Linked DNA regions of Halorhodospira halophila. The protein of the gene in region 1 interacts with the protein of each later gene in a pairwise test. Links are inferred from orthologs where the notes say so. Each region holds a gene or a part of one and is shown in the gene's direction. Other genes may lie near its edges. The genes, in order: CCR79_RS03140 and dnaE.

Evidence for each region.
Region 2: the proteins of CCR79_RS03140 (region 1) and dnaE interact in binary tests that used the Escherichia coli proteins (3 or more experiments, as listed by UniProt). The link is inferred for Halorhodospira halophila from one-to-one orthologs.

Annotation. Positions count from the first base shown.
Region 1 is NZ_NHSN01000009.1:67,597-70,873, forward strand. What follows is about bases 19-2,985. They hold CCR79_RS03140 (pyridoxal phosphate-dependent aminotransferase), read left to right. Parts: upstream 19-893; coding sequence 894-2,078; downstream 2,079-2,985. Other genes in these bases: uvrB (excinuclease ABC subunit UvrB), read right to left, coding at 19-688; cowN (N(2)-fixation sustaining protein CowN), read right to left, coding at 2,413-2,676; CCR79_RS13870 (hypothetical protein), read right to left, coding at 2,669-2,839. Also shown: more of uvrB, read right to left, coding at 1-18; CCR79_RS03160 (dodecin), read right to left, coding at 3,147-3,277. UniProt on the Escherichia coli protein: Shows aminotransferase activity with methionine and histidine as substrates, and to a lesser extent also with phenylalanine.
Region 2 is NZ_NHSN01000018.1:148,225-152,631, reverse strand. Bases 60-4,156 are described here. They hold dnaE (DNA polymerase III subunit alpha), read left to right. Parts: upstream 60-404; coding sequence 405-3,956; downstream 3,957-4,156. Other genes in these bases: CCR79_RS07880 (HAD-IA family hydrolase), read right to left, coding at 3,953-4,156; CCR79_RS07890 (ribonuclease HII), read left to right, coding at 60-340. In the rest of the region: more of CCR79_RS07890, read left to right, coding at 1-59; more of CCR79_RS07880, read right to left, coding at 4,157-4,407. UniProt on the Escherichia coli protein: DNA polymerase III is a complex, multichain enzyme responsible for most of the replicative synthesis in bacteria. This DNA polymerase also exhibits 3' to 5' exonuclease activity. The alpha chain is the DNA polymerase catalytic subunit.

The DNA of each region.
Region 1 (3,277 bases):
GCGGGTCGAACCAGCTGATCTCCTCGATTTCATCGTCGAAGAGCTGCACCCGGACCGCCTCTTCCGGGGACTCGGCCGGGAAGATGTCGATCACCTCGCCGCGGGCGCGGTAGGTCCCGCGGGTGAGTTCGGTGTCGTTGCGGGTGTACTGCAGCTCGGCGAGCCGGCGCAGGATCGCCCGCTGGTCGATGCGCTCGCCGCGGACCAGGTGCAGGAGCATCGACATGTACGCCTGCGGGTCACCGAGGCCGTAGATGGACGATACCGAGGCGACGATGACCGTATCCTGGTGCTCGAGGAGCGCCTTGGTGGCGGACAGGCGCATCTGCTCGATGTGCTCGTTCACCGAGGCATCCTTCTCGATGAAGGTATCCGACGACGGCACGTACGCCTCGGGCTGGTAGTAGTCGTAGTAGGAGACGAAGTACTCGACCCGGTTCTCCGGCAGGAACTCGCGCATCTCGCCATAGAGCTGGGCGGCCAGGGTCTTGTTGGGAGCGAGCAGGATCGCCGGGCGCTGCAGCCGCTCAATGACGTTGGCGATGGTGAACGTCTTGCCGGAACCGGTGACCCCGAGCAGGGTCTGATCCGAGAGCCCCGACTCGATCCCCTCGACGAGCTCCTCGATGGCCTGGGGCTGATCACCCGCCGGCTGAAACCGGGCGTTGAGCTTGAAACGTTCCGTCATCGAACCCCCGCATTCATCTTGGGCGCACCCTGACCCGGCGCCCTGCACACAGCGTCTACCCGCTCGACCAACGACACCACCTGCCGGACCCTGCCCACTGAACCCCGAAGCCTCAACCCCGCCCCACGCGCACTGAACCGTGAACACCCGACCCGAAAACCCTTATCATACGCACCGAGCCCAACTTTCAACGCGGAGCCAGACCATGGACCTTCAGCTTGCCGATCGCGTCCAGCGCATCAAGCCATCGCCGACGCTCGCCGTCACCGCCCGCGCCGCCGAGCTGCGCGCCGCCGGCCACGACGTCATCGGCCTCGGCGCCGGCGAACCGGACTTCGACACCCCCCCGCACATCATCGAGGCCGCCGTCCGGGCCGCCCAACAGGGGCAGACCCGCTACACCGCCGTGGACGGTACTGCCGAGCTCAAGCAGGCGGTCATCGACAAGCTCGAGCGCGACAACCGCCTGAACTACGAGCCCAGCCAGATCCTCGTCTCCAGCGGTGCCAAGCAGTCCCTGTTCAACGCCATGGCGGCGGTGCTCAACGAGGGCGACGAAGTGGTCATCCCAGCGCCCTACTGGGTCTCGTACCCGGACATGGCCCTGGTCTTCGGTGCTCAGCCGGTGTTCGTGGCCGCCGGTGCCGAGAGCCGCTTCAAGATCACCCCCGAGCAGCTCGAGCAGGCCCTGACCCGCAAGACCCGCATGGTCATCCTCAACAGCCCGTCCAACCCCACCGGCACCGCCTACACCCGTGACGAACTGGCGGCGCTGGGCGCCGTGCTCGAGCAGCACCCCCAGGTGGTGGTGGTCAGCGATGACATCTACGAGCACATCCTCTGGCGCGATGAACCCTTCACCAACATCGCCATGGCCGCCCCGCAGCTGGTCGACCGGACCATCGTGGTCAACGGCGTCTCCAAGGCGTACGCCATGACCGGGTGGCGGATCGGCTACGCGGCCGGCCCAGCCCCGCTGATCGGCGCCATGAAGAAGGTGCAGTCGCAGAGCACCTCCAACCCGGCTTCCATCTCCCAGGCCGGCGCGCTGGCCGCGCTCAACGGCGATCAGGGCTGCATCCAGCCCATGCTGGAGCAGTTCAAGGCCCGCCACGACTTCGTCGTCGAGCGGCTGAACGCCATGCCGGGGGTCAGCTGCACACCCTGCGACGGCACCTTCTACTGCTTCCCGCACATGGAGGAGGCGATGAACCGGGTCGGCGCCAAGGACGATGTGGCCTTCGCCGAGCAGCTGATCAACGACGCCGGCGTCGCCCTGGTCCCGGGTTCCGCCTTCGGTCTCCCCGGGTACGCGCGCATCTCCTATGCTACAAGTATGGAGAACCTGGAGCGCGCCATGGACCGGCTGCAGCAGGCCCTGGGCGGCTGATCGGCCCCGCTCCTCGCCCCCGCGATGGCCCCGGGCGATCGCGGGGGCGGCAGGACGGGCACGGAAAACCCCATAGAGGCTTGACCAACGCAGTGGAGGATCGGCAGAATACGCAGCGCATCGTGAGGTGACACCACGCTTCCCCGGTAGCTCAGCGGTAGAGCAAGTGACTGTTAATCACTGGGTCGGCGGTTCGAATCCGTCCCGGGGAGCCATCCACCATCCCTTCCTGTCGGCCACCCGACTCCGCGGGCGCAAGGTGATAACCCTGTATCACCGGGAGGCCGGGCGACCCCTCACCGGTATGAGAGGCCGCCACCCCCAAGTCCGGATCTCAGCAGCATTCCCGCTCGATGGCGGAGAGCATGCTGAGACCCGCATCATCGCCGCGCTGAACGAATAACTCCCGGATCACGTTAATCTGCGCGTGGACCATCAGGCGCGTATCCGGCTCTGAACCATCCCGGCCGCCCAGCTCACGCTCCAGATACCGCCGCACTCGGCTATTCTCCGGCTCCTCTGCGATGTGGCGGTCAACGCACTGGAGCAGGCGCTGGATGGCCCGCTCACAATCCAGACCGGGGCTGAGCTCAGACATCGCCGTACTCGATCACCAGGTCCTCGTCACGCACCACCATCTGGCACATCAGACGCCAGTTGGTGGGCAGATCATCGACGCGCATGCGATCGATCTCCGCTTGGGTGACCTTGCCCAGCTCGAGCAGGACCCGCTCCTCGCGGTCCGTCAGTGGACCCGCCATTGTCCCTTTTGCGACACCGTAATGGACATAAACCAGACAACTGCCACACTCGCCGTCCTGGCAATCGAAAGAGATCGGGATGTGGTTCCGGCGGGCCAGTTTCAGGACCGGCTCCGTATGACTGCCTGCCACCGCCTCTACGGTTTGCTCCCCGTGGTCTGGATGCCGAAAGGTCACGCTGGGCATAGCTCCACTCCTGCCTTGCCAAATGGGTTATGGATCGATCGAAGCACCACCCATCCAGCAACTTTCGGGCCATGGCGCGACCGCCCTCCACGGGCCCAGAGGTCATGCGGCAGAGGCGAACCTATTCCAGGGTGAAGCCGACCTTGATCGTCACCTGCCAGTGACTCACTCGCCCGTCCTCGATATGGCCTCGGGTATCCACCACCTGGAACCAGCGCAGGTGGCGAAGGCTCTCGCCGGCACGTGCGATGG
Region 2 (4,407 bases), on another replicon or contig:
CTTCCTGGCCATGTCCCGTGCGGTGGCGTCGGTGGCCAGCACCGCGCGGATCGCCGAAATCCTGGTGGACGGGCGCGAGATGCCGGAGGATTTGCCCGCTCCAGCGCGGGCCGTGGTCGGTGGCGATGCCCTGGAGCCGAGCATCTCGGCGGCATCCATCCTGGCCAAGACGCTACGTGATGCCGAGATGGTGGCGCTCGAGGAGACCTACCCGGGATACGGTTTTGCCCGGCACAAGGGCTACGGGACCGCCGAGCACCGCCACGCCCTCGAGCGCCTCGGCCCGTGCGCCGCGCACCGGCGCAGCTTTGCCCCGGTGCGCAGGATGCTCGGCGGCTGAGGCGCGCACCGCACGCGCTTGGCTGACCCGTTGACCACCGCGACCCTGATATCCTGACGCGACCATGAGTGAAGCCCCACCGTCCTTCGTCCATCTGCGTCTGCACAGCGAGTTCTCGCTGGTCGACGGCATCGTCCGCATTCAGGAGGCGGTGTCCGCGGCGCGGGACGCCGGCATGCCGGCGGTGGCCATCACCGATCAGGCCAACCTGTTCGGCATGGTCAAGTTCTACCGGGCCGCGCTAGCCGCCGGAGTCAAGCCGATCATCGGAGCCGACGTGTGGCTGGCGGACGATACCTTGGAACTCGGCTACGCCCGGATGACGTTGCTCTGCCGGGATCGCGGCGGCTACCGTGCGCTGTCGCGGCTGCTCAGCCGCGCTTATCGCGAGGGTGCCTGCGGCGATATCCCGGTCATCCGGCGGGAGTGGTTGCAAGCGGATGCCGGCGGGCTGCTGGCCCTCTCCGGCGGGGTCCAGGGGGATATCGGTCAGGCCCTGCTGCGTGGTGATGAGGCCACCGCGCGGCGCTACCTCGAGCAGCACCGGCAGACCTTCGGCGAGGACGGCTTCTATCTGGAGCTCCACCGTCTGGGCCGGCCGGGCGACGAGCGCCACCTGCATGCCGCGGTGGCGCTGGCCGCCGACGAGGACGTGCCGGTGGTGGCCACCAATGACGTGCGCTTCATGCGCCCGGCGGATTACGACGCCCATGAGGTCCGTGTCTGCATCCATCAGGGGCGTACCCTGGACGACCCCAACCGGCCACGCCACTACACGGAACAGCAGTACTTTGCCGACGCTGCGGACATGGCCGAGCGCTTCTCCGATCTGCCCGAGGCGCTCGAGACCACCCTGCGTATCGCCGAGCGGTGCAGCGTGGATCTGGAACTCGACACCAACTATCTCCCGGACTTTCCGGTGCCCGAGGGCCATACGGTGGCCTCGTTCCTGCGCGCCGAGTCCGAGCGCGGCCTGGCGCAGCGGCTCGAACAACGCGGCCTGACTGAGGACGAGGATACCGGCGAGGTCGAGGCGACCTACCGGCAGCGCCTCGAGCACGAGCTGGCCGTCATCGAGCAGATGGGGTTCCCCGGCTACTTCCTCATCGTCGCCGACTTCATCCGCTGGGCGCGGGAGAACGACATCCCGGTTGGCCCCGGGCGCGGCTCCGGTGCGGGATCGCTGGTCGCCTATGCCCTGGGCATCACCAACCTCGACCCCCTGCGCTATGACCTGCTCTTCGAGCGCTTCCTCAACCCGGAGCGGGTCTCCATGCCCGACTTCGACGTGGACTTCTGCATGGAGCGCCGCGACGAGGTCATCGAGTACGTCTCGGACCGCTACGGCGCCGAGAAGGTCTCGCAGATCGCCACCCACGGCACCATGGCGGCCCGGGCCGTGGTGCGCGACGTGGGCCGGGTCTACGGTCACGCCTTCGGCTACATGGACCGGATCGCCAAGCTGATCCCTTTCGAGATCGGCATGACCCTGGACAGGGCCCTGGAGCAGGAAGAGGACCTGCGCGCCGAGTACGACAACGACGAAAACATCCGCGAGTTGATCGACACCGCGCGCAGCCTGGAGGGGATGGCGCGCAACGTCGGCAAGCACGCCGGAGGCGTCGTCATCGCGCCCACGGACCTGACCGATTTCTCGCCGCTCTACCGCGACCCGGAGGAGCGCGACGACGCCGAGGCTTGGAAGGTGGCCACCCACTTCGACAAGGACGACGTCGAGGCGGTGGGTCTGGTCAAGTTCGACTTCCTGGGTCTGCGCACGCTGACCATCATCGACTGGACCGTCCAGGCGGTGAACCGCATCCTCGAGCAGCGGGGAGACCCGGCGCTGGATATCGATGCCATCGCCCTGGATGACGGCGCCACCTTCGAGCTGCTCAAGCGCTGTGCCACCACCGCGGTCTTCCAGCTGGAATCCCGCGGGATGAAGGAGCTGATCAAGCGCCTTCAGCCCGATAGCTTCGAGGATATCGTGGCACTGGTGGCGCTGTTTCGGCCCGGGCCGCTTCAGTCGGGCATGGTCGACGACTTCGTCGAGCGCAAGCATGGCCGTTCGGCGGTCGCCGGTTACCCAACCCGCGAGCTGCACCATCCGGACCTGGTGCCGGTCCTCCAGCCTACTTACGGGGTGATCCTCTACCAGGAGCAGGTGCAGCGCATCGCGCAGGTCCTGGCCGGCTACAGCCTTGGCGAGGCGGATCTGCTGCGCCGCGCCATGGGCAAGAAGAAGCCCGAGGAGATGGCCAAGCAGCGGGCCAAGTTCCTGGAAGGGGCCAAGGCCCGGGGTCTGTCCGAGGACCATGCCACCGGCATCTTCGACCTTATGGAGAAGTTCGCCGGCTACGGCTTCAACAAGTCGCACTCGGCGGCCTACGCGCTGCTCTCCTACCAGACCGCCTGGCTCAAGTGTCACTACCCGGCGCCGTTCATGGCCTCGGTGCTCTCCTCGGACATGGACAACACCGACAAGGTGGTGATCTTCCTGGATGAGGCCCGGGCCATGGGGCTGGAGGTGCTGCCGCCGGACGTCAACCGCAGTGACAAGCCCTTCCGGGCGGTGGACGAGCGGACCATCGTCTACGGTCTGGGTGCCATCAAGGGGGTGGGGGAGTCGGCGCTCGATGCGGTGCTGAGCGAGCGCGATACCAACGGGGCGTTCCGGGATATCTTCGACCTGTGCCGCCGGGTCGACACCGGCCGCGCCAATCGTCGCGTGCTGGAGGCCCTGTGTCGTTCGGGGAGCCTGGATCGCCTGATCCCCAACCGCGCCACGGGAATGGCACAGATCCCGGCGGCGCTGGCGGCTGCCGAGCAGGCGACGCGCGACCAGGCCGCCGGGCAGACCGATCTGTTCGGTGGCCCTGCAGAGGCGGTGATCGCCTCCCGTGGCGAGGGCGAAGAGGTTGCCGAGCAGCCCGAATGGCCGGAGGAAGAACGCCTGGCCGCGGAGAAGGCCACACTGGGTCTATTCCTGACGGGGCACCCGATCGACCGTTACGAGCATGAGCTTCCGTATCTGGCTACGGATCGCCTGCAGCGGCTGTCCAGTGGCGCCGGCGGCAATGGCGGAGACGGCAATGGGGGCCGAGGCCGGACGGTTACCGCGGCTGGGCTGGTGGTCGCGCTGCGGGTGCGCAGCACCTCCACTGGCGGCCGCCTGGCCACCCTGACCCTGGATGACCGCACGGGCCGGATCGAAGTGGTGCTATTCCCCGAGGCGTTCGGCAAATACCGGCATGCCGTTGAGAAGGATGCGCTGCTGGTGGTGCGCGGCAGTCTCGACTACGACGACTTCAGTGGCGGGTACCGGATCACCGGCGAAGAGGTGCTGGACATCGCCCGGGCCCGCGAGCGGGCAGCCGGTCGGTTGGTGATTCCGGTAACCGCGGCTCGTGCCGCTAACGGTCTGGTGCCCGAGCTGCGCCAGGTCCTCAGCAGCTACGCTGGGGAGAGTCCGGTCCATGTCGATTACCGCCACCCAAGGGGCCGGGGGCGCGTCGTCCTAGGCCGCAACTGGACGGTGACGCCCAGCGATGACCTGATCAAGCGGCTTGAGTCGGTGGTCGATGACCGTGTGGGGGTCGAGTACCCCCGCTAGCGGCTCTCGCGGTGAATGGCGATCAGGTCATCGATCCCCACGGCGGTGCCGTCGGGTCCGTGGTCCAGGTCATCAATGACCGCTGCGGCACCCGGGAATGCGTCGTCCCGGGTCCAGCGGTTGCGGGTGATCAGCGTCGGGATCCCGGCCGCGCGGGCGGCGCGCAGCCCGTTGACCGAATCCTCCACGGCGAGGCAGTCCTCGGCCGCGAGCCGCAGTGATCGCAGGGCCTGCAGGTAGGCCTCGGGGTCGGGTTTCTTGGCGTTGACGTCGTCGCCACAGATGCAGACCTCGAAGGCCGGTTGCAACTCGGCGGGTAGCACGCCGTTGAACAGGGCCTCGACGTTGGCGCGGGCGCTGGTCGTGACCACGGCCAGGCGCACCTGCCGCTCTCGCGCTTCGGCAAGGATTCGCTCGATCCCCGGCCGGGGCGGGATGGAGCCGGTGCTGA